3 regions of the Vibrio lentus genome follow, and region 3 is predicted to be linked to each of the others. Evidence: predicted binding sites of a transcription regulator. Region 3 holds the regulator's gene; each other region holds the start of a gene.
What was found. The regulator CRP, encoded in region 3, controls carbon source genes, mostly activating them, when cyclic AMP is high. The targets are predictions, from matches to a motif close to TGTGANNNNNNTCACA.

Region 1 (10,195 bases), 870 kb from region 3:
AGCACAGGGTGATTATCTTGCTGTCAAATGGGCGAACCTAACGCATCTAACCTTAGAGTCACTGAAGATAACAGCACCCGTACAGGGGCTGACTCTCTCTTTGATTCGTCATGGAGAACCGCAAGTCGCCTACTATGATCTTTTTGATGGTAATACCGGAACGCTTGCTTCGTTAGATTTGCTCTCGCTGCTTCAAGCAAAGCTTGGGCAAGCTTGTATTCGAACACCGAAAATACAGCATGACCCAAGACCAGAGAAGGCCAACCAATATTCACTACCGACACTGGGAAATACGGTAAAAAAGGGACAAATTTCCCAAGAGGCCACGCAACAAACTGCGACAACTCCCAGCATCAACCAACAGCGACTCAGACCGAGTATTCTACTTCCCGTCCCCGAAGCCTTAACCGAGAGTGTCACTTTATCTCAAGGCCCTGAACGCATTGTTTCTGGATGGTGGGATGGCGAGAAAATCATTCGTGACTACTTTATTGCTCACAGTGAAAACGGCCGCTGGCTATGGGTATTCAGAACACCCGATAAACAATGGTTTTTGCACGGCTTATTTAGCTAGTCTGTAAGAAAGTCAGTAAGACAATTTAGTCGCTCACTCCGTACGACTTACTGACGATTTCAACGTCCCTTTTCAATCATGTTCACTCGCAATGGTTAAGTGAGATTACGTTATGTCTCAGCAATACTCAGAGCTCTTCTGCCAAAGTAATTACTCCTTTCTAGAGGGAGCTTCGCATGCGGAAGAGCTTGTTTTACAGGCCGACTTTTTACGCTACAAAGCACTCGCTGTTACAGACGAGTGCTCGGTGGCGGGCATCGTTAAGGTTCACTCTGCGATCAAGCAACATAAACTGTCGCTCAAGCAAATTGTCGGGAGCATGTTTTGGTTAAATGAAGAGTGCCAAGTTGTCTTGTTATGTCCGAATAGAAAAGCCTACGCCGAGCTGTGTCGTATTATTACCAATGCGAGACGTCGTAGCAGCAAAGGACATTATCAGCTCTCTGAGTGGGATATCATGTCGGCTAAACACTGCTTCATTCTTTGGCTTCCTCAACAGAAAAATGAAGACGCACATTGGGGGCAATGGCTTTCTCAACACCACTCCGGTCGATTATGGATTGGCTTACAACGACACCTAAAACAAACCGACCAGCAGTACACGGATTACTGTGTTGAGCTGTCACAACATCACCAACTGCCGATTACTGCCTGTGGTGGCGTGCTGATGCACAACGCTAATCGCTTACCCTTGCAGCATTCACTCACTGCGATCAAGTGCCAACGTCCGATTACTGAAGTGGGTAGTCACTTACTCGCCAATGCCGAGCGCTGTTTACGCAGCATCAATAAGATCTCTCATATATTCAAAGCTGAGTGGCTAGAAGAGAGCAACCGAATCTCTGAGCTGTGCGAATTTGATTTAGACAGCTTGCGCTACGAATACCCGAGCGAGCTGATACCTCAAGGTGAGACACCCATGAGTTATCTACGCATGTTAGTCGAGAAAGGAAAACGAGCTCGCTTCCCGCAAGGCGTGCCTAACGACATTCAACAAATCATAGAGAAAGAACTGGGGCTGATTGACGAGCTTGACTACCCTTTCTTTTTTCTCACGATCCACGACATCGTCATGTTTGCCAAAAGCCAAGGGATTCTTTACCAAGGTCGAGGTTCAGCGGCCAATTCCGTGATCTGTTACTGCTTAGAAATCACCTCTGTCGACCCAAGACAAATCTCAGTGCTATTTGAACGCTTCATCAGTAAAGAACGTGATGAGCCGCCGGATATTGATGTCGATTTTGAGCATGAGCGCCGTGAAGAAGTCATCCAATACATCTACAAAAAATACGGTAGAGAACGCGCAGCACTTGCCGCCACTGTCATTTCATATCGCTTTAAAAGCGCGGTCAGAGATGTCGGCAAAGCATTAGGGCTACAGGAAACCCAGCTTGATTACTTTATTAAGAACACCAATCGCAGAGACAAAAGCTTAGGTTGGCAAGCACAATTAACTCAATTAGGACTACAACCTGATTCGTTGAAGGGGCAACAGTTTATCCATTTGGTTAATGAAATCATTGGCTTTCCACGTCACCTGTCTCAGCATGTTGGTGGCTTTGTGATCTCTTCTGGGCCTTTGTATGAATTGGTTCCCGTTGAGAATGCGGCAATGCACGATCGAACCATTATTCAATGGGATAAGGATGATCTAGAAACCTTAGGCTTGCTGAAAGTCGATGTGCTCGCGCTTGGTATGCTTTCTGCGATTCGTAAATGTTTTGACCTTATCAAACACTTCCATGGACGCTCTCTCTCTATCGCTGAGATCACTCGTCTTAAGGACGATCCTCAGGTTTACGGCATGATTCAACGGGCAGACACGGTCGGTATCTTCCAAATTGAGTCACGAGCGCAAATGAGCATGCTACCAAGGCTTAAACCGAGGACTTATTACGACTTGGTGATTCAAATCGCTATCGTACGTCCAGGGCCTATTCAAGGCGATATGGTTCATCCGTTTCTAAAACGTCGAGACGGTATTGAGCCAATCAGTTATCCGTCTAAAGACGTGGAATCGGTACTGTCGCGCACCTTGGGTGTACCTATCTTTCAAGAGCAAGTGATTAAACTCGCGATGGTCGCTGCAGGGTTCACAGGTGGTGAAGCGGATCAGCTCAGACGCGCGATGGCCGCTTGGAAAAAAAATGGCAACGTCTTTAAGTTTAAAAACAAGCTTATCGAGGGCATGCAAAAGCGTGGCTATGAGACAGAATTTGCCGAACAGATCTTTAAACAGATATGCGGCTTTGGCGAGTACGGCTTTCCTGAAAGCCACTCGGCTTCATTTGCAGTATTAGCGTATTGCTCAGCTTGGTTGAAATGTTACTACCCAGAATGTTTCTACGCATCTTTACTGAATAGTCAGCCTATGGGTTTTTATAGCCCCTCACAGTTGGTACAAGACGCACAACGGCACAATGTGGCGGTTCTTCCGGTATGTGTGAACGCCTCACAAGACAACCACACTGTCGTCGCTCATCAAAATGGTTTGGCTATTCGCTTAGGGCTACGACAAATCAAAGGCCTAAGCGAGCATGGTATTCAAAGCGTGCTCGCCAATCGCCCACATTTAGGGTATCGCCATCCTAGTCAGGTAAAACAACTATCGATCAATAAAAAAGACATCGAGCTGCTCGCCTCGGCTAATGCGCTGCACAATGTTTCAGGTGATCGTTTCCAAACTCGTTGGGCACTCATGGACTCCGCTTCTGACCTACCTCTATTTCGTCAGGCTTATGACAAGATAGAACACGCCTTGCATAAGCCAAATGAGATGCAGGATCTATTGGAGGATTTCACCAGCGTTGGCGTATCGTTAAACAAGCACCCTATCACCTTGCTAGAAGAATCGAACCGACTTGGTCGATTCACCCATATGAAAGACTTAAAACAACAAAGACACAAATCCATGGTCACGGTTGTTGGATTGGTCACTGGCAAGCAATCACCCGGTACCGCAGCCGGTGTCACCTTTGTCACATTAGAAGATAACACAGGCAATATTAACGTTGTGGTATGGGGAGCCACTGCACGCGCACAGCAGCAAGCTTATCTGACAGCGAAGGCTTTAAAGGTTCAAGGAGTCTTAGAGAAGGAAGGCGAAGTCGTGCATGTGATTGCGGGGAAACTTATCGATATAACTGATGAAATTGTTGGCTTGAACACCAAATCTCGAGATTTTCATTAGCGATTCAAATAACCCTTTCATAAACGCCAGAAAAGGAAAAGGGAGGCATCAGCCTCCCTTCAATTCAAATCGTTGAGTTATGACTCAACTTCAGCTTCCGTACGTCTTTTCTTAAATTCCCTATATAGTAATAAGCTCAAAGTCATTACGACTTTTGAAGTCAACCATATCATTAAGAGGAACTACCTTAGATTGTGAGTGAAAAGTTACGCTAGTAGTTGAGCATATTTTGTTAAGAAAAATATGCTCCGTCAATATTAGCAAACGTTTTCCATAAGGTCACTCAAAACAAACCGTACAGCTGCATTAATTATAAAATCTGGCGCATTCGCTCTTGAGTCACTTCAACCAAGAGATCCGGTTGGAATTTAGAAATAAAGCGGTTACACCCTACTTTCTCAACCATGGCTTCATTAAAACTTCCACTTAATGAGGTATTTAGCGTGATAAACAAGTCATGCATTCTAGGGTCAGTACGCACTTCATGAGTCAGTTTATAACCGTCCATTTCAGGCATTTCGGCATCGGTGATCATCAGCAGTATTTCTTGATTGATGTCTTTGCCTTCGTCACACCACCCCTTCAGCAGATTAAGCGCTTGTAGGCCATCGCAACATTCAATAATGTTCAAACCCAGTTGCGATAAGGTGCCTTTGATCTGATTGCGCGCGGTTGAAGAGTCATCAACGATAAGCACACTACGCCCAACCATTTCATTAGCAAGCTGCTCATCTAAAACACCGTCAGAAATCGAAACGTCATAATCGATGATTTCAGCGAGTACCTTTTCAACATCAATGATCTCAACGATCTTATGTTGCTCTTCTTCTTGAATGTGCGTGATAGCAGTTAAGTAGTTTGCACGACCCGTTGTCTTTGGCGGCGGCTGAATTTCAGTCCACGTCGTATTCACGATATTACGCACTTGTCCAACCAAGAAGCCTTGTACGGTTCGGTTGTATTCGGTGATGATTAAGTTATTTTCTTGAGTCTCATCACGAGATGGCGGGAAGCCAATCGCACTACGTAAATCAATAACAGGCACCGATTCACCACGCAAAGAAGCCACGCCCGTAATATGATGGTGGGAGCCCGGTAAGCGGGTTAACACTGGCACTTTTAGGACTTCTTTCACTTTAAATACGTTAATCGCAAATAGTTGACGACTATTTAAGCTGAATAACAAGAGTTCCAGACGGTTTTCACCGACTAGTTTGGTTCTCTGATCAACCGAATTTAAAACGCCAGACATACAACACCTTAGTGACAAATAATAACTGAGGCTACAATAGCCTACTTCAATAGGTTAAAGCAAAGCGCCATTGCACAGAATGCTTAAACTAAGTACAACAAATAACGTTATACATAGTTTAAGGAGATGATAAGAGTTAGGTAAGGCTATAGGAAGAGTAAAGAGGGATTAACCTTCAATGACTTTCATCAATAATTGACCATCGTATAAAGCTTGTTTAACAAGCGCAGCGCCCGGCATGGTTGCTTGTTTATAGAAGCGAGATTCCACCAGCTCTAAATCTTGATGGTAAACCGATAAACTCTGCTCTTCGATACACTTTTGAATCGCAGGATACAACACGCTTTTAGCCTGATTAATAACACCACCCACCAAGATCTTCTCAGGGTTGAATAGGTTAATCACAATCGCAATCGCAGAGCCTAGGTAACGGCCTAATTGTTCAATCACTTCTACCGCTAGTGGATCACCCGCCGCTGCGGCAGCACAGATTTGTTCAATCGTGACATCTTCAAACACAGTAAGTGTTGATTCTTCACCATTGGCTAATCGCTCTTTGACTTGCTCACGGATCGCCTGCGAGCTCGCCACCGTTTCTAAACAGCCTCGGTTACCACAATGACAAAGCTTGCCCTCTTTCTCGATCTGAATATGACCCAATTCACCGATGTTACCGTGACGACCTTGTAGAACTCGGCCATCTAGGATAATCCCAGCACCGACACCATGGTGAATCGAGATAAGAACTGAATTATCGTTATCTTGTGAGTGACCAAACAGCTTCTCAGCTAATGCCCAAGCTCGAGTATCATTGGCAATAAAGACCGGTAGACCTGTTTCTTTGTAGATCTCGGGGCCCAACGCTAAATTTTTAACGTTGTAGTGCGGCATCTGCAGCACAATACCTTGCTCAGAATTCACGAGGCCCGGCAGAGTAACGGCAATACTGGTTACCCTATCGAGCTGTTCCGCATAGGTTTGGAAAAACTCATCAATTTCATGAAGAAGACGAGCAAGCACATCCTCTTGGTCACGTTCGTGAATATCAATTTTAGTATCGATAAGTACATCGCCACCCAACTCATGAAGCGCGATCGTGAGATACCCACGACCAAGACGCATCGACAGAAACTGCCAACCTTCATTATTGGTTTGCAAACCCACAGCAGGACGTCCACGAGTCGTGGCTTCTTGAACCGTCGTCTCATGGATAAGGTGGGCTTCAATAAGTTCGCGGGTAATTTTAGTAATACTCGCCGGAGCCAACTCACTTTGCTTGGACAGTTCGATACGAGAAATAGGACCTTTAAGGTCAATTAGTTTATATACACGACCAGCATTGACCTGTTTGATATGATCAATATGGCCCGGTTGAGCCATGTACATTTTACGCTCCAGAAATCATCAACGGGTTAATTTTTTTACTTTGCGAAGTAATTGTGAAGTGACTTGGTATATCGCCGTGACCAGTATCACGTATATACATGAATCTTTGTGTATCTAGTCAAATAGTTTAAGAAAAATTAACACCCACATCGATAATTTGAGACTTAATTTTCATAAAAAAACATCGTGTTTGAGTCCTAAATTCAATAAATAACAGCAAATACAGAAATATCTTCCTAGCTCCCAATAAATTATCAATTAATGCATATACTTAATTCTGTCTTGTACAAGATTTTCTAGGTCTCACCTTCGGAGCATTCATGACATCAGAATTAAGAAAAACAAAAATCGTCACCACTTTAGGACCATCAACAGATAAAGGTAACGTCCTTGAAGAGATCATCAAAGCTGGCGCCAATATCGTCCGTATGAACTTCTCTCACGGCAGCAGCGATGACCATATTCAACGCGCTGAAAAAGTCCGAGCAATAGCAAAAAAGTTCGGCACTCAAATCGCAATCCTCGGCGACTTACAAGGTCCCAAGATTCGAGTGTCTACTTTTAAAGACGGTAAAATCCAACTCGCAGTAGGCGATAAGTTCACGCTCGACAGTAGCCTAGGTTTAGGTGAAGGCAATCAACAAGCCGTAGGCCTCGATTACAAAGAATTACCAAATGATGTGTCAGCTGGCGATGTGCTGTTGCTTGATGATGGTCGCGTTCAATTAAAAATCACCGAAGTTGAAGGCTGCCGCGTTCATACTGAAGTCACCATTGGTGGCCCGTTGTCGAATAACAAAGGCATCAATAAGAAAGGCGGTGGACTGTCTGCAGAAGCGCTCACCGACAAAGACAAACGAGACATCATCACCGCCGCTCAAATCCAAGTCGACTATTTGGCCGTGTCTTTCCCACGCAACGGCGCAGACATGCACTACGCTCGTCAGTTGGCGCGAGAAGCAGGATTAGAAGCTCACCTTGTCGCTAAAGTCGAGCGAGCGGAGACCGTTGCCACTGTGGAGAACATGGATGACATCATAATGGCCTCAGATGTCGTCATGGTGGCTCGTGGTGACCTCGGAGTAGAAATTGGCGACCCAGAGTTAGTTGGAGTACAAAAACAGCTTATACGCCGTGCTAGAGCGCTTAATCGAACAGTGATCACCGCAACTCAAATGATGGAATCGATGATCTCCGCGCCAATGCCAACTCGTGCAGAAGTCATGGATGTGGCCAACGCCGTACTAGACGGCACCGATGCCGTGATGCTTTCAGGTGAAACCGCAGCGGGTGATTACCCCGTTGAAACAGTGAAATCAATGGCCGAAGTCTGTATCGGCGCTGAAAAGATGGCGGGCATTAACAACCAGTCTAATTACCGTATTGACCGTACCTTTGTCACGGCCGAAGAAACTGTTTCCATGGCAACCATCTACTCTGCAAACCATATGGAAGGCATTAAAGGTGTGGTGACTCTAACCGAATCAGGCCGCACTGCTCTGATGATGTCGCGCCTAAGTGCCGATATGCCTATTTACGCCTTATCTCGTAATGAAGGAACGCTGAACCGCTGTACTTTGTATCGAGGTGTTACCCCTATCTACTTCGAGACAGAAGCCAAAGACAGCTTTGATATCGCACTGTCTACGCTCACTTGTTTGAAAGAGAAAGGACACCTTAAATTTGGTGACCTAGTGATCGTCACTCAAGGCGACATTATGGATGTGGCGGGCTCAACCAACTGCATGAGAATCTTGCCTGTCACTTAATCAGTTAGTGTTTGATTAGGTCAGTTCGTTGATGAGCGACCCTGCCAAGATCAAAAAAGGGTTATTGAACTAAGTTCAGTAACCCTTTTTCACTTCAGAATCTTATTAGCCCATTGCGTACTAACTTTCAAATTCGAGTATGACTTATCAATTTCGAATATTATTTATCAGCAGCGCAAGTCACCAACTGGGGCATATGTGAGCTGCGAGCGTTTTCCGTTGAAGTATAGGTTTCGACAAACCGGTAACCCGCCTCCAACCCTAAGTCGTAATCGTACAGCAAGTCTTCCTTGTCACTCATCAAAGAGCTCGACTTAAGCGGTTTGCTAGGTGCAATTTGAACAACAAACGCATCGTCCGGTGGGGAATTCAAAAAGTTCTGAGTTAATGAGTAGGTCTGATAATGAACCATCAACATGTCAGCTAAGCCAGAATCAAACTTATCGCCAATCAAATGACTTAAACGATAAATATCATCAGCACCAAATAGCCATCGTCCACCATTGAGCAGATCAAGGTGCCCTCTATCGCGCTTTTGCTCTTTTGAACGAAGAATTTGCTGCTGAAAGAATGACGTCCAATCGGTTTTCCATTGTTCTACTTTTTGTTGCCAATGGTCTTGCACACTATCAAACGACTCACGGAACCATTCCAACTCTTCTGCCGAGATCGGCTTAGGTGCTTTCACTAAGGCGTGTTTACGTTGAATCTCATTGGATAGCTCAATCCCCTCTTCCAACACAGGCTCTGTACGTATCACGACTATCGAGCGAGCTTGCCTACGCCATGCTTCTTGCACAGGAATAGACGCAGACACGCCACCGTCAACATAAGCACTGTCACCAATGAAGATTTCATCATTGTACAAACGAGGGATGGCACAGGTCGCAATCATCACCTTGTACCAGTCTTCTCCCATCAACGGAAAATAATGGTCTCGTAAATCTTTTGAATCGGTTACTGCCGCAGAGAAATGGCGATCACCTAAGGTTTGTCGTCCCAAATCAAGATCAAGCTTGTATGGGTAAGCCATGATTTGTTCTAAGGCCCACTCTAAACCTAAGTTCTGGCGCTTTCGTATATAGGAGAAAAGATTGAAGAATTCTGGAGCCGTCGTTAAATCAAGAACAAACGAACGACCTAGCCCTTTATCGCGGCACAGATAGGCACACAAATTAAGCGCACCCGCTGAGGTGCCAAAGAATTCGTCGAAGGGGTCAAAATTAGAAAGAAGAAATGCGTCCAGCACACCAGCCGTAAAAATACTTCGCTGTCCGCCGCCTTGGGCAACCAGTGCTGTTTTTCCAGCAATAAACTTAGCGTAGTAATCTAAGTCTATTGCCGAATCAATATTGGTTATAATCCCACTATTCATTATTCCCTGAGTATAAAAACTCAGCCTCGCAATAGGTGGTATTAGCTACCAATCGCAATAAAGCCAAATGAAAGAATGATGGTGTAGATTACGACTGTTATTTGTAGCGCATTTTTCAGATTATGGTCCATAAACACCTCTGGCTTATTATTAATTTGTCGAGTCTCTATTTAAGTATTATCAGGTGTGTGAAGTATCTTCAAGAATCGTCGAAATTAGTCGCACAATATTGATGTAACCATCACAATTAGTAAGTGTATGGATAAGGATATACTCATGAATAACAAAGCAAATATGATTGCGCTTGTTGCGCTCATTTCCGCTTCAAACTTGTATGCAGCACCGGAAATTATTATCACTCCGATGATTGGTTATACAGGTGGTGGTAGCGTCGAAGACCAGGATGGTAATACTTATGATATGGAAGGTTCAGAAAACTTCACCTTCGCCATTGAAACTCCGCTTGAGAAAGGTCGTATCGGCTTTTTCTATTCTAATCAGAGCTCTGAACTAGAAACACTCAATCTAAGCTCCTCAATTCAATACCTACACTTTCAAAGCAGTATCTACTACCCAGCTTCCTCTGCGTTGTCAGGATATCTAGGGTTAGGTCTTGGTGCGTCTTACGTTGATGTAGATTGGGCGAAAG
Region 2 (10,195 bases), 2.6 Mb from region 3:
GTGATGATGACCGCTATCTATTCTTAGAGGCGATGCTGTCGGCGCAAGAATGCTTGTACATCAGCTATGTCGGCCGTTCGATTCAAGATAATACTGAGCGAGTGCCGTCGGTATTGGTTTCAGAGTTGATTGAATACTGCCAACAGAACTATTGTTTGAGTGACGACCAAGCCTTACCAAGTGATGATTCAGGCATCAACCTGACTCAAGCGATCAGTTTTGAACACACCATGACACCGTTTAGCCCAGCAGCCTTTACTCAAGGTGATGCAAGCCATGTGCTGAGTTACGCCAAAGAGTGGCTTCCAGCGGCTAACCGTTCCGGTGAACGCAGTGGTGAATTCAATCGTGCCTTAGATGACTATTTGTTGGGTGCGTCGTACCCGTTAGAACTCGATTTGGTTGAATTACAGCGTTTTTGGCGTTTGCCAGTGCAGTACTTCTTTAATCGTCGTCTAAAAGTGGTGTTTGAGCCGCCACTTCCTGTTATGGAAGATGATGAGCCATTTGTACTTAATGGTTTAGAGAGTTTCCAACTTAAGGATGCTTTGCTGCAAGTGTTACTGGACCACCCTGAAGGCGCAGACGAAGCCGTTCGATTGTTTGTCTCTGAGCAAAAAGCACAGGGCCGATTACCGGTTGGCGCCTTTGGTGATATCGAATTTGAAACCAACCGTGTGCAAGCGGAAGACTTAGCCAAAGAGATTCGATTTGTGAGTGGATCACCGCAACAAGATCTCGAAGTGAATATCGAATTTGATGTGTTAGGCGAAGGCAAACCTGTTCGTTTGATGGGTTGGTTAACTCAAAACTATCAATCAGGTCTAGTGCGTTTCCGTAGCGGTAAAATACGCTCTCAAGATTATTTGGCAGCGTGGATTGATCATCTATGTTGTGCAGTGATGGGACACGGAAAAACGACCCATATTATTGGCTACGACAGAAAAGAGGGCGTTGTTCACCAAACGCTACAACCTATCGGCGATGCGCAGCAGGCGAAGAGTTTGCTGGCTGAATTAGTTCGACTGTTTTACCAAGGCATGACAGCCCCATTGCCGTATTTCCCGAAAACCGCCTTGGCTGGCGTTGAAGCGGGCTTTAGTCGTGGTAAATGGGTCGATGACGAAGAAAAGTCACTTAAGAAAATGGCCGATACTTTTAATGATAGCTTCGCTTTCACGGGCGAGGGCAGAGATACCTACATCTCACGTATTTGGTTTAAGTGGGATGATGAACTGGCTACTGAGTCGCGTATGTATTCAACGCTTGTGTTACAGGCGGCAAGATTGGCTGCTGCCGATCTGGAAGAGCAGGAATAATCAGCAGTGATCAGCAAGATCGCCAACGATACTAAAGTCAAAGAGATGCGCTTGAATAAAGACATGGAAAATAAAGAGTTAGATGTAAATTTGGAGTGCTTGGCTTATCAAAAGGTTAGAGATAATCGAGGTATAAGCTTAGTAAAAGCGATAGATAGTGACTTGCGGGAAGTCAGGGTACAGGAAATAAAGTGGCCGCCAGTAAATCATTATTAGTGTAGGGCGTTCGCTGTACGGCCACAGGTCAGAGGGACCATTATTCTTTGGTTCAAAGTAACGCCGTAAAGTACAAAACTCGTACGCGCTCCTGAACTCGTGGGCGCATAGTAGCGAGGCGATCTGAATTGATCCGTGAGAGAGATCGCACTAACTATTAACAAATTAGCGTAGGACGTAAATTGAATGACGTTTTCCACGCTAGGTCACATTTGTAACAACACATTTATCAGAAGGCAGTAAGGCATGACGACCACAAGCAGTGTTCAGGTAATCGCTCCACAGACACTCGATACCATGACGTTTCCACTTCATGGTGCGCGTTTAATTGAAGCATCAGCGGGTACGGGGAAAACATTTACCATCGCTGGCTTGTACTTGCGCCTACTGCTCGGGCACGGCACGGCCGCTCCACAAGGTGATCTGACTGAAGCCACTCGACACCATGAGCCGCTAACCGTAGACCAAATCTTGGTTGTGACCTTTACTGAAGCGGCAACGGCAGAGCTACGTGATCGTATTCGTGCTCGAATCCATGATGCACGGATTGCGTTTGCACGTGGGCAAAGTGACGATCCAGTGATTGCTCCTCTGTTACAAGCCATCGATGATCATGCTGGTGCTGCGAAAACCCTACTCAATGCCGAAAGACAAATGGATGAAGCCGCGGTCTACACCATTCATGGCTTCTGTCAGCGAATGTTGACTCAAAATGCTTTTGAGTCTGGAAGCCGTTTTGACAATGAATTTGTGACCGATGAAAGCCATCTGAAAGCACAAGTGGTTGCCGACTATTGGCGTAAACAGTTCTACCCATTGCCTATTCAACTTGCAGATGAGGTGCGAAATATTTGGGGTTCACCGGCTGCATTATTAGCAGACGTAAATCGTTATCTGACGGGGTCTCCACTAAAGCTAACCGTAGAAGCGATGTCGGGTGATCTGCAAACTCTGCACAATCAAAACCTAGACAAAGTGAAGCAACTTAAAGCGCTGTGGTGTGAATCTGAAGCGGACTTTTTGGCTTTGATTTCAGGTTCAGATGTGAACAAGCGCAGTTACACCAAGAAGTCTCTGCCGACATGGCTAGAAGCCGTCAAGGCATGGGCGCAGAGCGACACTCATGATTACCAGTTTCCAGATAAACTAGAGAAGTTCTCTCAAGCCACTTTAGTTGAAAAAACACCGAAAGGCACCGCGCCTCAGCACGCCGTTTTCGAAGCGATTGAGGACTTCTTAAATTCTCCAGCAGATCTAAAAGCCCCCTTGTTGGCACATGCGATTACTCATTGTCGAACTATGCTAGCCAAGGCTAAACAGCAGAAGCAGTGGTTATCATTTGATGATTTGTTGACTCAGTTATCCGCGTCAATTGATGTCGATGAGCAATCACTGCTGGTGGAGAGAATCCGCACCTTATACCCAGTGGCGATGATCGATGAATTCCAAGATACCGATCCGCTGCAATACAGTATTTTTAGTCGAATCTATTTAGACAATCCGCAATGTGGCCTGTTTATGATCGGTGACCCTAAGCAGGCTATCTACGGTTTCCGCGGTGCCGATATATTTACCTATATCAAGGCAAGAAACCAAGTTAGTGCTCACTACACGTTAGGCACTAACTGGCGTTCGAGTGCTGATATGGTCAGCGCGGTAAACCAAGTGTTTATGAATTCGGATAGCCCGTTTATCTACGACCAAGACATTCCATTTTTGCCCGTAGCAGCCAGCCCATCGGCCGACAAACGCCAATGGGTGGTGAATGGTGAAACTCAGCACGCGCTCACCTTTTGGCTGCAAGAGGCGGAAGACAAGCCCTTACCGAAAGGCGAATATCACAAGGCAATGGCCGAGGCGACGGCGAGTCAAATTCAAACCATTCTTACCGCTTCTCAAAACCAGCAAGCCTATTTTGATAACGGCAAAAAACAACATGCCGTGAATGCCGGTGATATTGCTGTCTTGGTTCGAACTGGTAGTGAAGGTCGTCTGATTAAGAACGCGCTATCCGAACAAGGCATCGCTAGTGTCTACTTATCTAACCGAGACAGTGTGTTTACTAGCTTGGTCGCGCAAGATATCCAACGTTTACTGCAAGCGGTACTGACACCTGAAAACGATCGTGCGTTGCGCGCTAGTTTAGCCTCAGAGTTGTTTGCTTTGGATGCCGCATCATTGGATGAACTCAACAACGATGAAGTGGTTTGGGAAAACGTCGTTAACGAATTCCGAGAATACCGTAAGTTGTGGCTACAGCGTGGCGTACTACCAATGCTGCGCAGCGTGATCAGTAAACGACATCTAGCAGAGCGCTTACTGGAAGAAGAAAATGGTGAGCGCTCACTCACCGACTTAATGCACATTGGTGAATTGCTGCAACAAGCTAGGCAGGAACTCGACAGCGACTATGGCTTGTTACGTTGGCTAGCAGAAGCGATATCAGATGCGCAAAATGGTTTAGGTGGCAGTGAAGACGACATTCAACGCCTTGAATCAGAAAGAAACTTAGTTCAAATCGTCACTATTCATAAATCGAAAGGTTTGGAATATGACTTAGTATTTTTACCGTTCGTGGCAAGCTATCGTGAAGCGAGTGAAGGTAAGTTCTACGACCATGAATCAGATACCACAGTGCTTGATATTACGGGTAGCGACAGTGCTTTAGCGCAAGCCGATAAAGAGCGATTGGCAGAAGACTTACGCTTGATTTATGTAGCGCTGACTCGTGCGGTTTATGGCTGTTTTATTGGTATGGCTCCTTTACGTAAAGGGCGCTCAACCAAAGAGCCGACAGGTGTTCACTTAAGTGCCATGGGCTACTTGATTCAAAACGGACAAGAGCAAGGCATTGCTGAGTTGAATCAAGCTTTGTCAGCGATTGAGGGTAAAAATTCAAGCGTATTGCTGTCTGAAACGCCTACCGCTCACGAACAAGTGTTTGTGCAAACAGAGCAAGTGAGTGAAGACTTACATGCTAGTGAACTGAAGGCTTCAATTGACCGAGCTTGGCGAATCACCAGTTACTCGGGGTTAGTAAAACAAGGCAGTCACGGCGCGAACCATGATGCCACGATTGAGGTGTCTGGCTTCGATATTGATTCGGCTGATGAACACGATGAGTCGGAATTGATTGAACCTGAACGTTCTATATTCACGTTCCCTCGCGGTGCCCGCCCTGGTACTTTCTTGCACACCTTGTTTGAGGATGTTGAGTTTACTGAGCCAGCAACAAGCGAACATAACACGCAAGTAATCACTCACTTATTAGAGTCTGAACAATACGAATTAGAGTGGCTACCTGTACTTCAACAACTGGTTGATACGGTGCTGAACACCGCGCTGGATGGTAAGAACCTAAAGCTAAGCGAGAAAGGCTCAACGCAACGCTTAGTTGAGATGGAGTTCTTACTACCGATCGAAGTACTTGCCGCATCGGAATTGAATCAAACTATTCAATATCATGACCCTTTGTCGGCTAAAGCGGGCGACCTAGGTTTCCAAACCGTGCAAGGCATGTTGAAAGGCTTCATCGATTTGGTGTTCGAGCACCAAGGTAAATACTATGTGCTCGACTGGAAATCGAACCATTTAGGTGACGACGTTGCCGTCTACCATGGTGAAGCATTGAAATCGGCGATGGCTGACCACCGTTATGATCTGCAATATCAAATCTATGCGTTGGCATTGCACCGCTTCTTACGCAGCCGCGTTGCGGATTACAGCTATGATCAGCACTTTGGTGGGGTCTATTACTTGTTTTTAAGAGGAATGGACGGCCAATCTCAACAAGGTATTTTCTCTGCTAAACCTACATTGGCTTTGCTCGATGAAATGGATCAATTGATTGACGGTAAAGTGATAGACAGACGTTCAGCACAATTGAATGACAATGAAACTGGACAGATGGGGCTTTTATAATGACAACAACGACCACTAATACCAGCACAGAAGCTGCGAACACGCTAAAGCCAGTTTCACTTATCCCTGAGCAGCTCATGGATGTATTACAGTTCCTAGCTGATAAGGGCTCAATTCGTCAGTTGGATTATCAGTTTGCTCGTTTTATTTCTCAGCAAGCGACGAGTCATTCTCAGGAGATCGGTTTTCTCGCTGGGGTGGTGAGCCATGAACTAGGCAAGGGGCATATTTGTACTCAGCTTATACAAGCTCAAACTGCAGATCTAGCTCAGTTACTTGGGTTGTACGGTGAAACGGCACTGCAATTGAATCAAAAGTTGTTAGGTATTGATTGGGCGACTGTTCTGCAATCATCTAACCTCGTTGGCACAACCAATGACTGCGTTAAGCCGCTAATGTTTGATGGACAGCGTGTCTACTTACAGCGTTATTGGAACTATGAAGTTGTGTTGGCTGAAACTCTAAATCGTTTAAGTAAGCCAGTAGAGTTCAATATTGAGCAGAAAAAAGCACTGACTGAAACGCTCAATCAGCTTTTTGCACGCAGTTATCACTTCTTGTTTAACGCATTAGCCAAGGCAGAAGCAAACCAACAAACCTCTCAGGTATTACGTCAGCAATTAGTGTGTGACCATCTAGATATCGTCGATGAACAGGCTTTGGATTGGGGTTCTATTGATCAAGCGATTGTTCAAGCCAAACAAGTGACCGATTTAGATGTGCTGGATAGTCTAGTGCCGTTATCTGTCTGTTTGAACTGGCAAAAAGTAGCGGCAGCGGTGGCGTTAAGTCGTCGCTTCGCGGTGATTTCTGGTGGGCCGGGTACCGGTAAAACGACCACGGTAACTAAGTTGCTGTCGGCGATGGTCGAGCAATCACTCAGCCAAGATAAAACACCGACGATCAAGCTGGTGGCACCGACAGGTAAAGCGGCAGCACGTTTAACTGAGTCGATTGGTAAAGCGATTGAACAACTGCCTTTATCACCTGAAGTGAAGGCCAACATACCGACGGAATCGAGTACCTTGCACAGACTACTCGGCGCGATTCCTAATCGAGCGGAGTTTAGACACAACCGACGCAATCCACTTCACCTTGATATCTTGGTGGTGGATGAAGCATCGATGGTCGACTTATCCATGATGTATAAGCTGGTGGATGCGCTACCTGAGCATGCAAGGCTTATTTTGCTTGGCGATAAAGATCAACTCGCTTCTGTTGAGGCGGGGGCGGTGTTAGGCGATATCTGTTCATTCAATTCTGCCGGTTACAGCAGCGCGCAAGGAAACTTGATTGCGGAAATGACAGGCTTTGATGCGATAGCCAATACAAGGCAGGTCAAAACAGGATCGGTTAACCCTCCTGCGATTGCAGATAGCTTGTGTATGCTGCAGAAGAGTTACCGCTTTGATGCGCGTTCAGGTATCGGGCAGTTGGCAAAAGCGATCAATAACGGCTCTGCTAATCAGGTCGATCAAGTGTTTGCGAAAGGGTTTGAGGATATCGAAAATCATCCCCTGTCGAGTGACAGCTATAACTTGATGCTGCGAACTTTGGTTAATGAGTATGGTGCGTATCTGAACCGAATGAATGTGCCGTTGGAAGAGCTAGAAACTCAAGAAGCACGCGCAAAATCGGTGCTCGATTTGTTCAGTCAGTGTCGATTGCTGTGTTCCATTCGTGAAGGTGACTTTGGTGTTAAAGGCCTCAACCACAGAATCGAAAGGGCACTTGCTGCAAGGCGCTTGGTGAATCCTCACAACGATGAATTGTGGTATCACGGGCGACCAGTAATGGTAACACGCAATGATCATGGCTTGGGCTTATACAATGGTGATATTGGTATCTGTATGCTTGAAGCTGATGCAAGTAGCTCTTCTTCAACTGACGATAACTCAGCCCCTCGATTGAAGGTGTACTTTGAATTGCCCGATGGCAGTGTAAAAGCCGTACTACCAAGTCGAGTGCCTGATCATGAAACCGCGTATGCGATGACGATTCACAAATCTCAAGGTAGTGAATTTGATCTGACCTTGATGATCTTACCGCCTGATTTCAGCCCGATTCTAACGCGAGAACTTATCTATACGGGTATTACACGTGCTAAGAAACGACTGATGATGTTCAGTGATACGAATGTATTGAAGCGTGGTATTAAGGTGAAAACAGAGCGAGTGAGTGGTTTAGGAAGTCGCTTAACCAGCTAACAGTCAGTAGTTTTAGCTAAGGTGTTGCTGGAAGTAAAGCTAGGAAATGGCAGGGTAAATCGTATACACAAAGCAACCATCCCTGGTTGCTTTGAACGTTATTAGGAATCCGTGCCTAAAAACGCTCGAGTAAACGATATATGGTTTATCTTATACTTTGCTTGGCAATTCAAAATAAACTCTTTTAGGTTCTCGCTCACAGGGAACACGCAGTGTACGTCTAGCCCTTCTAAGAATTGGTTATCAGCCATATCCCAAAAACTTTGCAGCGAGTTACAAACAATGGTTCTCATATCAATGTTGCTCTTTTTGCTGTTTATACTAACGAGCAGAGCTACTGCTAGCGTGCTGACCGTTAACGGGTATAGCAATCCGTGCAGTTACCATCTCAATGAGTTCGATACGACTATCGAGATGGCAATTCCTATAAAAACATTTGTTAATATTATTAAAGCGCTTAAATTCTATACAATAATCAGTGTGAGTGAAAGTGCATATTTAATAAAACCTATACAGTAAACGATTACATTTGCAATTAATTTACGATCAAAGTGAGATTTTAGTCCAAAACTTTATTTACACGTTCAATGCTAAGATCTTTGAGTTTCTCTGATAGTTGTATAGCCCCTGTTTTTCCATTGGCAATTCATCAACACCTATCTCGTAAAACCCCTGTTCGCGGAACCAATGAAGGCTGTGTGTGGTAAGAACAAATATTTGGTCGATGTCACGCGACTTGGATTGATGACGCATGTAATCCAGCAATAATTGCCCACGGTTCCCATCGCGGTAGTCAGGGTGGATAGCAACACACGCCATCTCCGCCATGTGATCTTCGGGATAAGCATATAGTGCAGCGCAGCCAATAATCAGACCGTCTTTTTCGATAATGGTAAAGCGATGGACTTCTTGCTCTAACTGCTCTCTTGAGCGACGAACGAGAATACCTTGCTCTTCAAGAGGGCGAATTAGGTCAAAGATACCACCGATGTCATCGATCTGAGCTTGTCTGACTTGCTCAGCACTCGCCATGACCACTTGGGTTCCAATACCGTCGAAAGAGAACAGCTCTTGGATTAATGCGCCATCCACTTTGTAGCTGATTAAGTGACAACGAGGCACACCAGCACGACACGCTGAGATCGCGCCTTTCAAGAATCGAAGTGTCCCTGTACTCATGTCTTCAGCTGGATTTTGAGATTGAGTTAAGCGTTCTAGAATTTGCTTGGCGTCTTTAGGGAAAAGTTCGGCGAGTACATTACCGTTTTGATCCGTTACCCCTTGCTCCGAGCAAAAGCCAATTAACTTATCAGCCTTTAAACGAATGGCCACTTGAGTTGCGACCTCTTCAGAAAGCAGGTTAAAGCTTTCACCTGTTACCGAGCTGGCAATAGGGCCAAGTAGGACGATGGAGCCTTGGGCTAGTGTACGATTAATCCCTTCAATATCAATTCGACGAATACGCCCGCTGTGACAGTAATCTGTGCCGTCATCGACACCTAATGGCTGAGCGGTAATAAAGTTGCCGCTCATGACGTTCAGTTGAGTGCCCGCCATTGGGGTGTTGTTCAGGCTCATTGAGAGTCGAGCTGTGATGGCGAGTTGCAATTGGCCTGCAGCCTGCATCGCAACACCCAGAGAATACTCATCGGTGACTCTAATATTCTTGTGATAAGGCGTATGGCAATCTTGCTTTGCTAACAGTTGGTTGATCTGCGGCCTTGCCCCATGAACAAGAACAATCTTGACCCCAAGGCTGTGGAGTAAGGCAATATCACTAATAATGTTACCAAAGTTTCTATCGGCAACGGCTTCTCCTCCCAGCATAATTACCATGGTTTTACCACGGTGGGCATTTACGTAAGGGGTTGATTGTCTGAAACCTTTTACTAGCGCTGTACTTCTTAATTTCACAGAACAAGTCCATTTGTGTTTATTTATTCGTTAATTTAGCATTTAAATTCAAAAGTAAACAACACATTTTTGGAATAAAGCGCAAACTATTCTCATCTAGGGTTCATTATATAAACTGTCTCAGTGTAGAATGCGCATAGCATCTTTATGAGTAGTTACCGAATGCAACAAGCTCCAGCAAGAAAGAACAAGATAGATGAGATAACTAAAGGCCTCTACAGTGAAGCTGAGCAGCGCAACCAATCTAAATTGAAGCGTAAGATCATTGAACGCAGCTTAATGGCATTAGCGTTGGTCGGTACGTTTGCGGTGGTGTCTCTTTTTGGTGATGTTATTAATCGAGTGCAAGATGCAGCAACACCCGATCACTTGCTTTATGGCACCTGGGTTGAACAAGATGTTGCTCATTATGCGACAGATGAATTTGTGCTAAATGACAACGGTGTTTCAGTCGGTGGTTCAGTCATTTCGACTAACTTTGAGTTCGATGGCAACTATTTTGAATATAAGGCGGGGGATAAAACGTATCGCTTCCGCATGACCAAAGCTGATCATACAGAAATGGTGCTCGATTCAGATGGGCACTACAACCCAGTATTTCGCCTCAAAGGCTATATT
Region 3 (10,195 bases):
GAGCCAGACAAGTGATGCACGGTAAAACCTCTCCAATCCGCCACAATGGCAAGAGCGTTTTTCAAGGGCTTAATAACCCTCTAACCGTGACACGTTACCATTCTCTAGTAGTGAAAAATGGCACGCTACCTGATTGCTTTGAATTGACCTCTTGGACGGAATTCGAAGATGGCAGCATGGATGAGATCATGGGTTATCAACACAAAACCTTGCCGATTGATGCGGTGCAATTTCACCCTGAGTCGATTAAAACAGAGCAAGGACACCAGCTTCTCGCTAACTTCCTAGCACGCTGAGTGTTTAAATTTGACTCTTTCTCCGTCTAAATAAGCCAGTTGAACCTGTTAGCCCATTCGTTAAGCGTTTAAATTCGGGCGCTACGCGCCTCTTACTCCTCTGACGCCGATCACTTTTTATAACATTTCTCTCTCTTCAGGCTAAGTTTTTGGCCTATGCAAAATTATTCGCCTTATTTCGTCTCGAACCCTATATACCGCAATGCCAGTAAGGCTTTGCTATTACTGGTTATGCGTTTAGGTAAAAAAAGCTTCATAAAACAGATTAATTGATGCATAAATAGTCATAGGTAGTGACGTTTAGCTGGCTGTTAGGGATGGCTAAAGAATAATCTACTATTGAAAACGTTAATTAAATGTAAATATAATGCTGCAGCGGGATTATGGCGAGAGAAAATATCTTTGTCTCACTTATGAACCAGTACGCTTATTTGCGAAGCTTGCGGTATCGAGAAGGAATGTACGATGACAGTGGAAAAAAAAGTAGAACGTAGTCTGTTTAATGAGGTGATGGTGCCTTGTTATAACCCAATGGAAATGATCCCAGTAAAAGGGGAAGGCGCACGCGTTTGGGACCAACAAGGCCGAGAGTATATCGACTTTGCTGGTGGTATCGCTGTGAGCTGTTTGGGTCACTGTCACCCAGCAATGGTTAACGCAGTTACTGAGCAAGCAAACAAGATTTGGCATTTAAGTAATGTAATGACCAATGAACCTGCACTGCGTCTAGCGAAGAAGCTAACAGACGTATGTTTTGCAGAAAAAGTATTCTTTGCCAACTCTGGTGCTGAAGCGAACGAAGCCGCATTGAAGCTAGCTCGTCGTTGGGCAGCGGATGTTCACGGTCCTGAGAAATCTGAAATCATTGCATTCAAACAAGGTTTCCACGGTCGTACTTTCTTTACCGTAACGGTGGGTGGTCAAGAGGCTTACTCTGATGGCTTCGGTCCTAAACCGGGCGATGTAACTCACCTGCCTTACAACGATATTGCAGCGCTAGAAGCGCACATCTCAGATCGCACATGTGCAATCATGATGGAACCTCTACAAGGCGAGGGCGGTATCATCTCTCCAACATCTGAGTTCGTGAACACGGTTCGTGAACTGTGTGACAAACACAATGCGCTGCTTATCTTTGATGAAGTGCAAACAGGTAATGGCCGTACAGGTAACTTTTACGCTTACCAAGGTCTAGGTGTAACACCTGATATCCTAAGCACTGCGAAATCACTAGGTGGTGGTTTCCCTATCGGTGCAATGCTAACAACATCTGAGCTTGCGACGCACCTAAAAGTCGGTACGCACGGTTCTACTTACGGTGGTAACCCACTGGCGTGTGCCGTTGCTGAAGCAGTTGTTGACGTAGTAAGCCAACCTGAAACGTTGGCTGGCGTGAAAGAACGCGAAGCACTATTCCGTGATGGTTTAGCTAAGATTAACGACAAATACCAAATATTCAGTGAAGTTCGCGGTAAAGGCCTATTGCTAGGCGCTGCGCTTAATGAAGCATGGCAAGGTCGTGCTCGTGATGTATTGGTAGCAGCAGGCGAACAAGGCTTGATGGTACTGGTTGCGGGTGCAAACGTGGTTCGTTTCACGCCATCACTGGTTATCACTACACAAGAAATTGAAGAAGGTTTATCAAAACTAGACAAAGCAATCGCTACGCTAGTTTAGCCTGAGCGGCGTCATAGGAATGATCGCCATTAGAGCGATCCCATGACGTACTGCTAAAGGCCCAAGCTTCTGGTTTTGGGCCTGTTTTGCATCTGGAGGGAATATTGATGCTAGTTGTTCGCCCAATAAAATTATCTGATTACGATGCGCTGCATACCTGCGCGGTTGAATCTGGTCACGGATTCACATCTCTTCCGGTTAACGAAGAACTGTTAACTAACCGAATTACTCACTCTGAATACAGCTTTGCCAAACAAGACGTGACTGAACCCGGTGATGAAGGCTACCTAATGGTTGGCTTCGACACTGAAACGGGAGAAGTTGCAGGCACCACAGGCATCGAAGCCTCAATTGGCTGGGATGTTCCGTTTTACTCTTACCACATCAGCAAAGTGGTTCACTCATCGCAAAAGCTTGGCGTGAATAACGTCGTGAAACTACTGACTTTCGGCAATAACTACACCGGATGCAGTGAGATCTGCACACTGTTCTTGCGTCCAGCTTTCCGTGGTGGATTGAATGGTCGTTTGATGTCGAAGTGTCGCTTCCTGATCATGTCAGAGCACCCAGAGCGTTTCTCGAAAACGATTTTTGCTGAGATGCGTGGTGTATCGGATGCGGAAGGTAACTCACCTTTCTGGCAATGGCTGCAAGAGCACTTCTTCTCAATTGATTTCACGCTTGCAGATTACCTAACTGGTATTGGTAAGAAAGGCTTCATTGCTGACCTAATGCCGAAGCTGCCTATCTACGTGAACCTACTGAGCAAAGAAGCTCAGGCGGTGATTGGAGAGGTACATGATAATACACGCCCTGCACTTAAGTTGTTGGAACGTGAAGGTTTCACTAACCGTGGTTATGTCGACATCTTTGATGCAGGCCCAACGGTTGAGTGTGATTTAAGAAACATTGAATCAGTGCGTCATGCGATTCGAGCTCAGGTTCAAATTGCAGAGCACTCCAGCTCTAAAGACTTCCTAATTGGTAATACCTCGTTTGAGAACTTCCGCGCAGTAGCCGCGAAAGGCGCGTATGACCAAGCAAGCGACACAGTGATTTTATCATCTGAAGTAGCAAGCGCTCTTGAAGTAAAAGAAGGCGAATTCGTTCGCATGTTGGCTCAATAAGAGCGGCGATTATCTGTCGAAGATTTTAAGGATAGAAGTATGACTCAGTGGATAGCAGGACAGTGGGTGGCAGGTCAAGGCGACGCCATGACATCAGTAAGCCCATACAACAATGAAGTGGTGTGGCAAGGCGATAGTGCAACACCAGCGCAGGTTGAATCTGCAGTAGCAGCGGCTCGTGATGCGTTCTTAGTTTGGAAGAAACTGAGCTTTGCAGAGCGTGAAGCGATCGTGTTGAACTTTGCTGAGAAAGTAAAAGAGAACAGCGAAGAGATAGCACAGATTATTGCAAAAGAGACAGGTAAACCGATTTGGGAAACTCGTACTGAAGCGGGCGCGATGGCGGGCAAGATCGCTATCTCTATTCGTGCATACCACGAACGTACTGGTGAAGCTTCACGTGAAGCGACAGGTAACCAAATCGTACTGCGTCATCGTCCATTAGGCGTTATGGCGGTATTTGGTCCTTACAACTTCCCAGGTCACCTACCTAACGGTCATATTGTTCCAGCACTGCTATCGGGTAATACCGTGGTATTTAAGCCGTCAGAGCAGACACCTTGGACAGGTGAGTTTGCGATGAAGCTATGGCAAGAAGCTGGCCTTCCTGCTGGCGTGATCAACCTAGTGCAAGGCGCTAAAGAGACAGGTATCGCACTAGCCGATGCTAAAGGTCTTGATGGCGTGCTATTCACGGGTAGTGCTAATACCGGTCATATCCTTCACCGTCAATTCGCAGGTCAACCGGGCAAGATGCTGGCGCTAGAGATGGGTGGCAACAACCCTATGGTGATCAGTGACCAATTTGGTGATGCTGACGCGACGGTTTATACCATTATTCAATCAGCCTTCATCAGTGCAGGTCAACGTTGTACGTGTGCTCGTCGCTTGTATGTTCCTGTTGGCGAGAAGGGCGATCAACTGCTCGATAAGCTTGTTGCGGCTACCTTGAAGATTCGTGTTGATCAGCCATTCGCTGAGCCAGCACCCTTCATGGGACCACAGATCTCTGAAGCGGCGGCTAAGTTCATTTTGGACGCGCAAGCTAATCTGCAATCACTAGGTGGTGTAAGCCTAGTTGAAGCAAAAGCGGGCGAAGCGGCGTTTGTTTCTCCGGGTATTATCGATGCAACCAACATTGCTGAGTTGCCAGATGAAGAGTACTTCGGCCCATTGCTGCAAGTGGTTCGCTACCAATCGCTAGAGCAAGCCGTTGAGCTGGCTAATGACACGCGCTTTGGTTTGTCGGCGGGTCTTGTATCAACAGATGATTCTGAATGGGAATACTTCGTTGACCATATCCGTGCGGGTATTGTTAACCGTAACCGCCAGCTAACAGGCGCAAGTGGTGATGCACCATTTGGCGGCCCGGGTGCTTCAGGCAACCTACGCCCAAGTGCTTACTACGCGGCTGACTACTGTGCTTACCCTATGGCTTCAATGGAAGGTGGTGAAACTCAACTGCCAGCTACGTTTAGCCCAGGTATTGAGCTGTAGTTTTGGCTTTTAAGCTTTAACTTGATGAATCATAAGCTTATGAGCTCTAGGTTCATGAGTAACAGATTCATTGATTGTGTAATAAGGAAGCGGTGTTATCGCTTCCTCTTTTCACCCACGTCCGACACCTCGATTGGGCGGTAGATAATAATAGAACAAGTATGTCACAGGCTGATGGCTGCTGACTCTATGTCCAGCCTCTCCCTTTCTAATCCAAATTACTAGCTTGCTAGAACCTCTGACAAGGAGTCACCATGACGCCCGATCTACTCTTTAAATCACTATGGGACGATTACATTCACAGGCTTTGTCCATCGGCAGAGAAAGTGCATCACTTGCTGAAAGAAGACGAAGCGCTGATTAATGATCACATTGCACTGCGTACTTTCAATGTTGCACCGCTAGGTATTGAAACATTGGCTAAACCTTTCCTTGAGTTAGGTTACAAGGCGTGTGGCGATTACTTATTTGAGAGCAAGAAGCTAGTGGCTAAGCACTACGAGCACCCAGATCCAAACCAACCAAAAGTGTTCATTAGTGAGTTGAAGGTAGAAGAGTGTTCAAGTGGCTTACAACAGATCGTTGCTAAGTTGGTTGAGCAAGTGGACGCAAGTAAGCTTCAAGGTCATGAATTCTTGTTTGGTGGTCGTCTTTGGGATTTGAGCTTCGCAGATTTCCAAGTGCTAGCAAAAGAGAGTGAATACGCTTCTTGGCTAGCGGCTCATGGTTACGGTGCAAACCACTTTACGGTGAGCGTTAATCAACTCGACACTTTTGATGAAGTTCAGGCAGTAAATGATTACCTGAGCGAATCAGGATTCACGATCAATGCATCTGGCGGCGAGGTGAAAGGCTCTCCAGAGGTCTTATTAGAGCAATCATCAACAATGGCAGATAAAGTCCCAGTTTCATTTGTTGAAGGCAATGAGATGATTCCTGGTGGCTTCTATGAGTTCGCTAAGCGTTATGCGATGGCCAATGGTGAGCTTTATACCGGATTTGTCGCGGCATCAGCTGACAAAATCTTTGAAAGCACCAACGGTTAAAGAAAGATACGAGCACGGGCTTTGCCCTAGAGATGCGGGTACGCTCCGCTTCGAGAGTGTTTACGTTTGGAAGTTGTAAGTGTCCCATTCGCATCTCGCATCTCGCATCTGCTCTCTAGATCTTTAGAAAACAAAAAAGCCACCAAATTTGCATTTGGTGGCTTTCAAATTTTTGGCTCAATTAATCGAGATTAACGAGTGCCGTATACCACGATAGTCTTACCGTGTGCAGAAATTAGGTTCTGCTCTTCAAGCATCTTCAAGATACGACCTACGGTCTCACGAGAACAACCAACGATCTGGCCAATCTCTTGACGAGTGATCTTGATTTGCATGCCGTCAGGGTGAGTCATTGCATCTGGCTGTTTCGCTAGGTTAAGTAGCGTTTGAGCGATACGACCGGTAACGTCAAGGAACGCTAAGTCACCAACTTTTTGGCTAGTTACTTGTAGACGGTTTGCCATTTGCGCTGAAAGGCGCATCAGGATATCTGGGTTCACTTGGATAAGTTGACGGAATTTCTTGAAAGAAATTTCAGCTACTTCACAAGGAGATTTAGCACGAACCCACGCAGTACGCTCTTGGTCTTCTTCGAAAAGTCCAAGTTCACCGATGAAGTCGCCTTGGTTTAGGTAAGAAAGAATCATTTCCTTACCTTCTTCGTCTTTGATAAGAACAGCCACAGAACCTTTAACGATGTAGTACAAGGTTTCTGCCTTTTCACCAGCATGAATCAAAGTACTTTTTGAAGGGTACTTATGAATATGACAGTGTGAAAGGAACCACTCTAATGTTGGATCGGTTTGAGGTTTACCTAGAACCATAATATCTCACTTCCTCTGCAGGGTATGCTTGCCGCTTTCCGTATTTTAGCTAAGCCTGAATTGACTCAGTTAGGATAAGAGCACTCGTTGAGTGCTGCAAGCTATCTTGTGTTTCGTTTAAGAATAGTATCCTTTTTCAGGTACTATTTCTTGATTTTAATCGTGACCAAGCTACGATTTTTTACGCAAAATTGTGCACATGATCACGGTATGAAAAGTAATCAACCAGAATGTCGTTTTGTTAACCTATTTTTCCGGTTTCGATTAGTTGTTGTAGAATTGGCCTTACAATGAGCTCCATAGCAAAACTCATCTTGCCTCCTGGCACCACGAGCGTGTTATGACGTGACATAAATGAGCCATCAATCATAGCCAAAAGGTAAGGGAAATCGACGTTTTTGATGCCGCGCAAACGTATAACTACGAAGCTTTCGTCTAAACTTGGAATCCCTTTGGCGTTCAGTGGATTCGATGTATCTACGGTAGGGACACGCTGAAAGTTGATATGAGTGCGCGAAAACTGCGGGGTAATGTAGTTAAGGTAATCATCCATTGAACGAACAATAGAATCCATCACCGCTTCGCGAGAGTGCCCACGATCGCGTGTGTCACGAACGAATTTCTGGATCCACTCCAAGTTTACGATAGGTACCATGCCGATAAGCAGATCGACGTGTTGCGAGACGTTAATGTCGCCATCGACTACGCCACCATGAAGGCCTTCGTAGAACATCACATCCGAGTTTTCAGGGATCTCTTGCCATGGCGTAAAGGTGCCGGGCATTTGGTTGTAAGGAACGGCTTCATCGAAGGTATGTAGATAGCTACGGACTTTACCCGTGCCTTCATTTCCGTATTGACGGAAGAACTCTTCTAATGCGCCAAAATCGTTAGCCTGTGGACCAAAGTAGCTGATGTGCTTACCTTGCTCGCGCGCCTTACGGATCTCGACATCCATCTCTGGTCGAGTGAAGCGATGGAAACTATCCCCTTCAACCCAAGCTGCCTTCACGTCCATCATATTGAACATTTTACGGAAGGCTTCTGAGGTAGTGGTGGTGCCGGCTCCAGATGAACCCGTCACCGCAATAATTGGATGTTTAGCGGACATGACAACCCTTGTCTTTTGAGTAACTTACTTGTTAGCAATCGTTTACCACTATAACACGGCTCCTTTATGAGCGCAGCTTAGAAGCGTTTTGTGACTTGAATATCAACGGTTTCATGCAGCTCAGAAAACACGATACTGACTTCCTTTGAGGCTAATTGATGTTTCACTTGGTCAATCTTGTTTTGCAGTGAAACCTCTACGTCACCGTAGTCTGTGCCTTCACGCAGCACGAATTCTTTAATGAGGTTTTCTAGCGTTTCTGGTGCGATGTCTTGCCATGGGATGATCATAAATACTTCTCTCTTTTATGTTCATGGATATGTTCATAAATAGGTTTATTGATGTGTTGATTAGTGTGTCTAGCGACGCCTATCACTCAGCCCTTAAAAGGCTCGGCCATTATGCCGAATCTTGAATACTTTCATAGTAGGCGGGTAATGCTTCTTCTAACCAAAACCTTGGTTTGAGCGTGCTACCAGTAATGAACCCCACATGGCCGCCTTTTTGAAACAGACGATAATCGATGTTGTCAGGTAGAACGAATTTTGGAATCACATCATCGGTCATGAAAGGGTCATCTTTCGCATGAATGATCTGAGTCGGTAGCTTAATCCGATTTAACTTCGGCAAAGCAGAGCATTGAGCATAGTAATCTTGTGCATTCTTGAAGCCGTGCAGAGGCGCAGTGATTCGCTCATCAAACTCATACAGCTTATCGATCTTCTTGATGCTTTCTGCTGAGATGCCAATCTTCTCTTGCAGCAGCTTATGTTTCTTCAATGCATTCGATTTCAAAGAGTTGAGCAGGTACTTTTTATAGAGTTTGGAGAAGCCTTGTTCAATACGACTTGAACAACAAGCAAGGTCAAAGGGGGCTGAAACAATCGTCGCCGCTGAGATTAACGGATCATCAGCATAGTCGGCGAGATAATTAGCCAACATGTTGCCGCCTAGCGAGATCCCAACCGCAACCTTAGGGTTATTGGGAAACCTTGAATGCAGATGCCTTAAAAAGAAGCGCGCATCTTCGACCTCTCCAGAATGGTAAGCACGAGCTAAGCGATTCGGCTTTCCGCTGCAACCTCTGAAGTGCATCATCACGGACAACCAACCATCCTTAGCAAACGCATTCATCAGTCCATTGGCGTAAGGGCTCTCAAAGCTCCCCTCTAATCCATGGAATAAGATGAAGATGGGCTTATTGCTTTGTTTGTCGGAGCTTGGTTTGTCAGATCTTTGATTATCAGAGCTTGGGTTGTCATTACTCAAGTTGTCACTATTGGATTCGTCACCATTGGAGCTGTCACCATCGGGTGATTCGCTCCATGCAAGGTCGAGAAAGTCACCATCGGGTGTTTCTAAGGTTTGCCATTGAGGAGCAAACAACGCCTGCTTTCTAATAAACCTAGGTACCAAGGTCTGTAGGTGAGGATTTGATAAACCAGCAGCAGCGGTAAATATTGTCATAAAACAGTCCATGCTTATTTATGGGCTTTGAAAAGTGTTGAGCTTTTAGTGAAACGCCCACGTTTTTATTTGAGCTTGGTTGATTCTCGGCATAAGCGCAAGGGTTTCACAGAGACGAGCTACAAAAACACGCCATGAGTAACTGATTGAATAATATCGAGGTTAAGCTTGGATCTAGACGGAATAAAAGGGAAAGGTAACGAGTTAAGGCTGAGGGGCTGGTTCAGAAAAAGCATCATAGAGGTTTTCTGCGCCGAGTAGCCGACAATACTCAAATGCGAGTGGCGATTGTTGATTGCAGGAGAGATGCAGAGAGTTGATGCAGTCGACGAGATCAGATTGCTGTTGCTTCTCTAGCTGCAGCTCAAATTGGAGTGCTTCGCGGTAGAGAGAATCGATAACTTGAGGTTTGAGGTGCTTACGCAGCTCTCGATAGCTGTGAAGAAGAGTTTCAGAGCGGCTCAAGCACTGTTGAACTTTATGCCACTCTTCTTCAGCAAAAGACAATTGCTGCTCATCAAGCCATTTGAGAAGCAGCAGTAGATTGACGTTGCCGTGGAACTGGTTTTGCAAAGCTAAGCACGCATCCTTTACACCGCGCACACTGTAATACTGAAGGCTAAATTGCCATAGTCGTTCCAGTGTTAGTGATGTCGAGGCGTGCTCTGGGCTCATAAGCTATCCATTTCCTGTTCCATTTGCTCAAGCTCTTCTTGAGTGGACATCCAATCCATTTCAACTTCTTCTAGCTGTGACTTACTGCTCGCTTGCAGAGCGAGTACTTTATTCAGTTTAGCCTTATTTTCAGCTTCATAAAGTGAAGTGTCAGATAATTGCTGTTCAGCCTCTTCAAGATCAAGCGTCAACTTATCCATTTTCTTTTCAAACTGAGTCAATTGTTTGCGAATAGGCGCGGTCAGTTTTCTGAACTCGGCTTCTTTACGTTTTTGTTCTTTCTTCGATGCCGCACTGTTCGCGCTGTCTTTGGCTGGAGCTAACGCTTGCGCTTCTTTACGTTCAATTTTTTGCTGTTCAGTCAGCCATTTATAGTAATCGTCAAGATCACCATCAAACGGCGCAACCTGACGGTCGTGTACTAGGTACAAGTCATCGGTGGTTGCACGCAGTAAGTAACGGTCGTGCGATACGA

Region 1: the regulator CRP is predicted to act here: its motif matches at 6,478-6,493, upstream of mlc (sugar metabolism global transcriptional regulator Mlc).
Region 2: the regulator CRP is predicted to act here: its motif matches at 1,670-1,685, upstream of recB (exodeoxyribonuclease V subunit beta).

What each region holds. Positions count from the first base shown of each region.
Region 1 covers NZ_JAUFQE010000002.1:1,869,167-1,879,361, forward strand. Annotated here, with positions in the region: gene QWZ07_RS16715 (Y-family DNA polymerase) at 1-574, shown strand, start outside; gene QWZ07_RS16720 (error-prone DNA polymerase) at 687-3,764, shown strand; gene QWZ07_RS16725 (chemotaxis protein CheV) at 4,075-5,016, opposite strand; gene mlc (sugar metabolism global transcriptional regulator Mlc) at 5,185-6,402, opposite strand; gene pyk (pyruvate kinase) at 6,723-8,171, shown strand; gene QWZ07_RS16740 (patatin-like phospholipase family protein) at 8,332-9,546, opposite strand; gene cydH (cytochrome bd-I oxidase subunit CydH) at 9,588-9,677, opposite strand; gene QWZ07_RS16745 (hypothetical protein) at 9,823-10,195, shown strand, end outside.
Region 2 covers NZ_JAUFQE010000002.1:117,503-127,697, forward strand. Annotated here, with positions in the region: gene recC (exodeoxyribonuclease V subunit gamma) at 1-1,319, shown strand, start outside; gene QWZ07_RS08865 (hypothetical protein) at 1,326-1,535, shown strand; gene recB (exodeoxyribonuclease V subunit beta) at 1,782-5,456, shown strand; gene recD (exodeoxyribonuclease V subunit alpha) at 5,456-7,663, shown strand; gene QWZ07_RS08880 (hypothetical protein) at 7,765-7,956, opposite strand; gene argA (amino-acid N-acetyltransferase) at 8,240-9,577, opposite strand; gene QWZ07_RS08890 (DUF2850 domain-containing protein) at 9,740-10,195, shown strand, end outside.
Region 3 covers NZ_JAUFQE010000002.1:2,737,301-2,747,495, reverse strand. Annotated here, with positions in the region: gene QWZ07_RS20870 (aminodeoxychorismate/anthranilate synthase component II) at 1-296, shown strand, start outside; gene QWZ07_RS20865 (aspartate aminotransferase family protein) at 762-1,973, shown strand; gene astA (arginine N-succinyltransferase) at 2,081-3,100, shown strand; gene astD (succinylglutamate-semialdehyde dehydrogenase) at 3,140-4,597, shown strand; gene QWZ07_RS20850 (DUF1338 domain-containing protein) at 4,852-5,643, shown strand; gene crp (cAMP-activated global transcriptional regulator CRP) at 5,835-6,467, opposite strand; gene QWZ07_RS20840 (phosphoribulokinase) at 6,709-7,578, opposite strand; gene QWZ07_RS20835 (YheU family protein) at 7,656-7,868, opposite strand; gene QWZ07_RS20830 (hydrolase) at 7,978-9,045, opposite strand; gene QWZ07_RS20825 (TIGR02444 family protein) at 9,250-9,720, opposite strand; gene QWZ07_RS20820 (ABC transporter ATP-binding protein) at 9,717-10,195, opposite strand, start outside.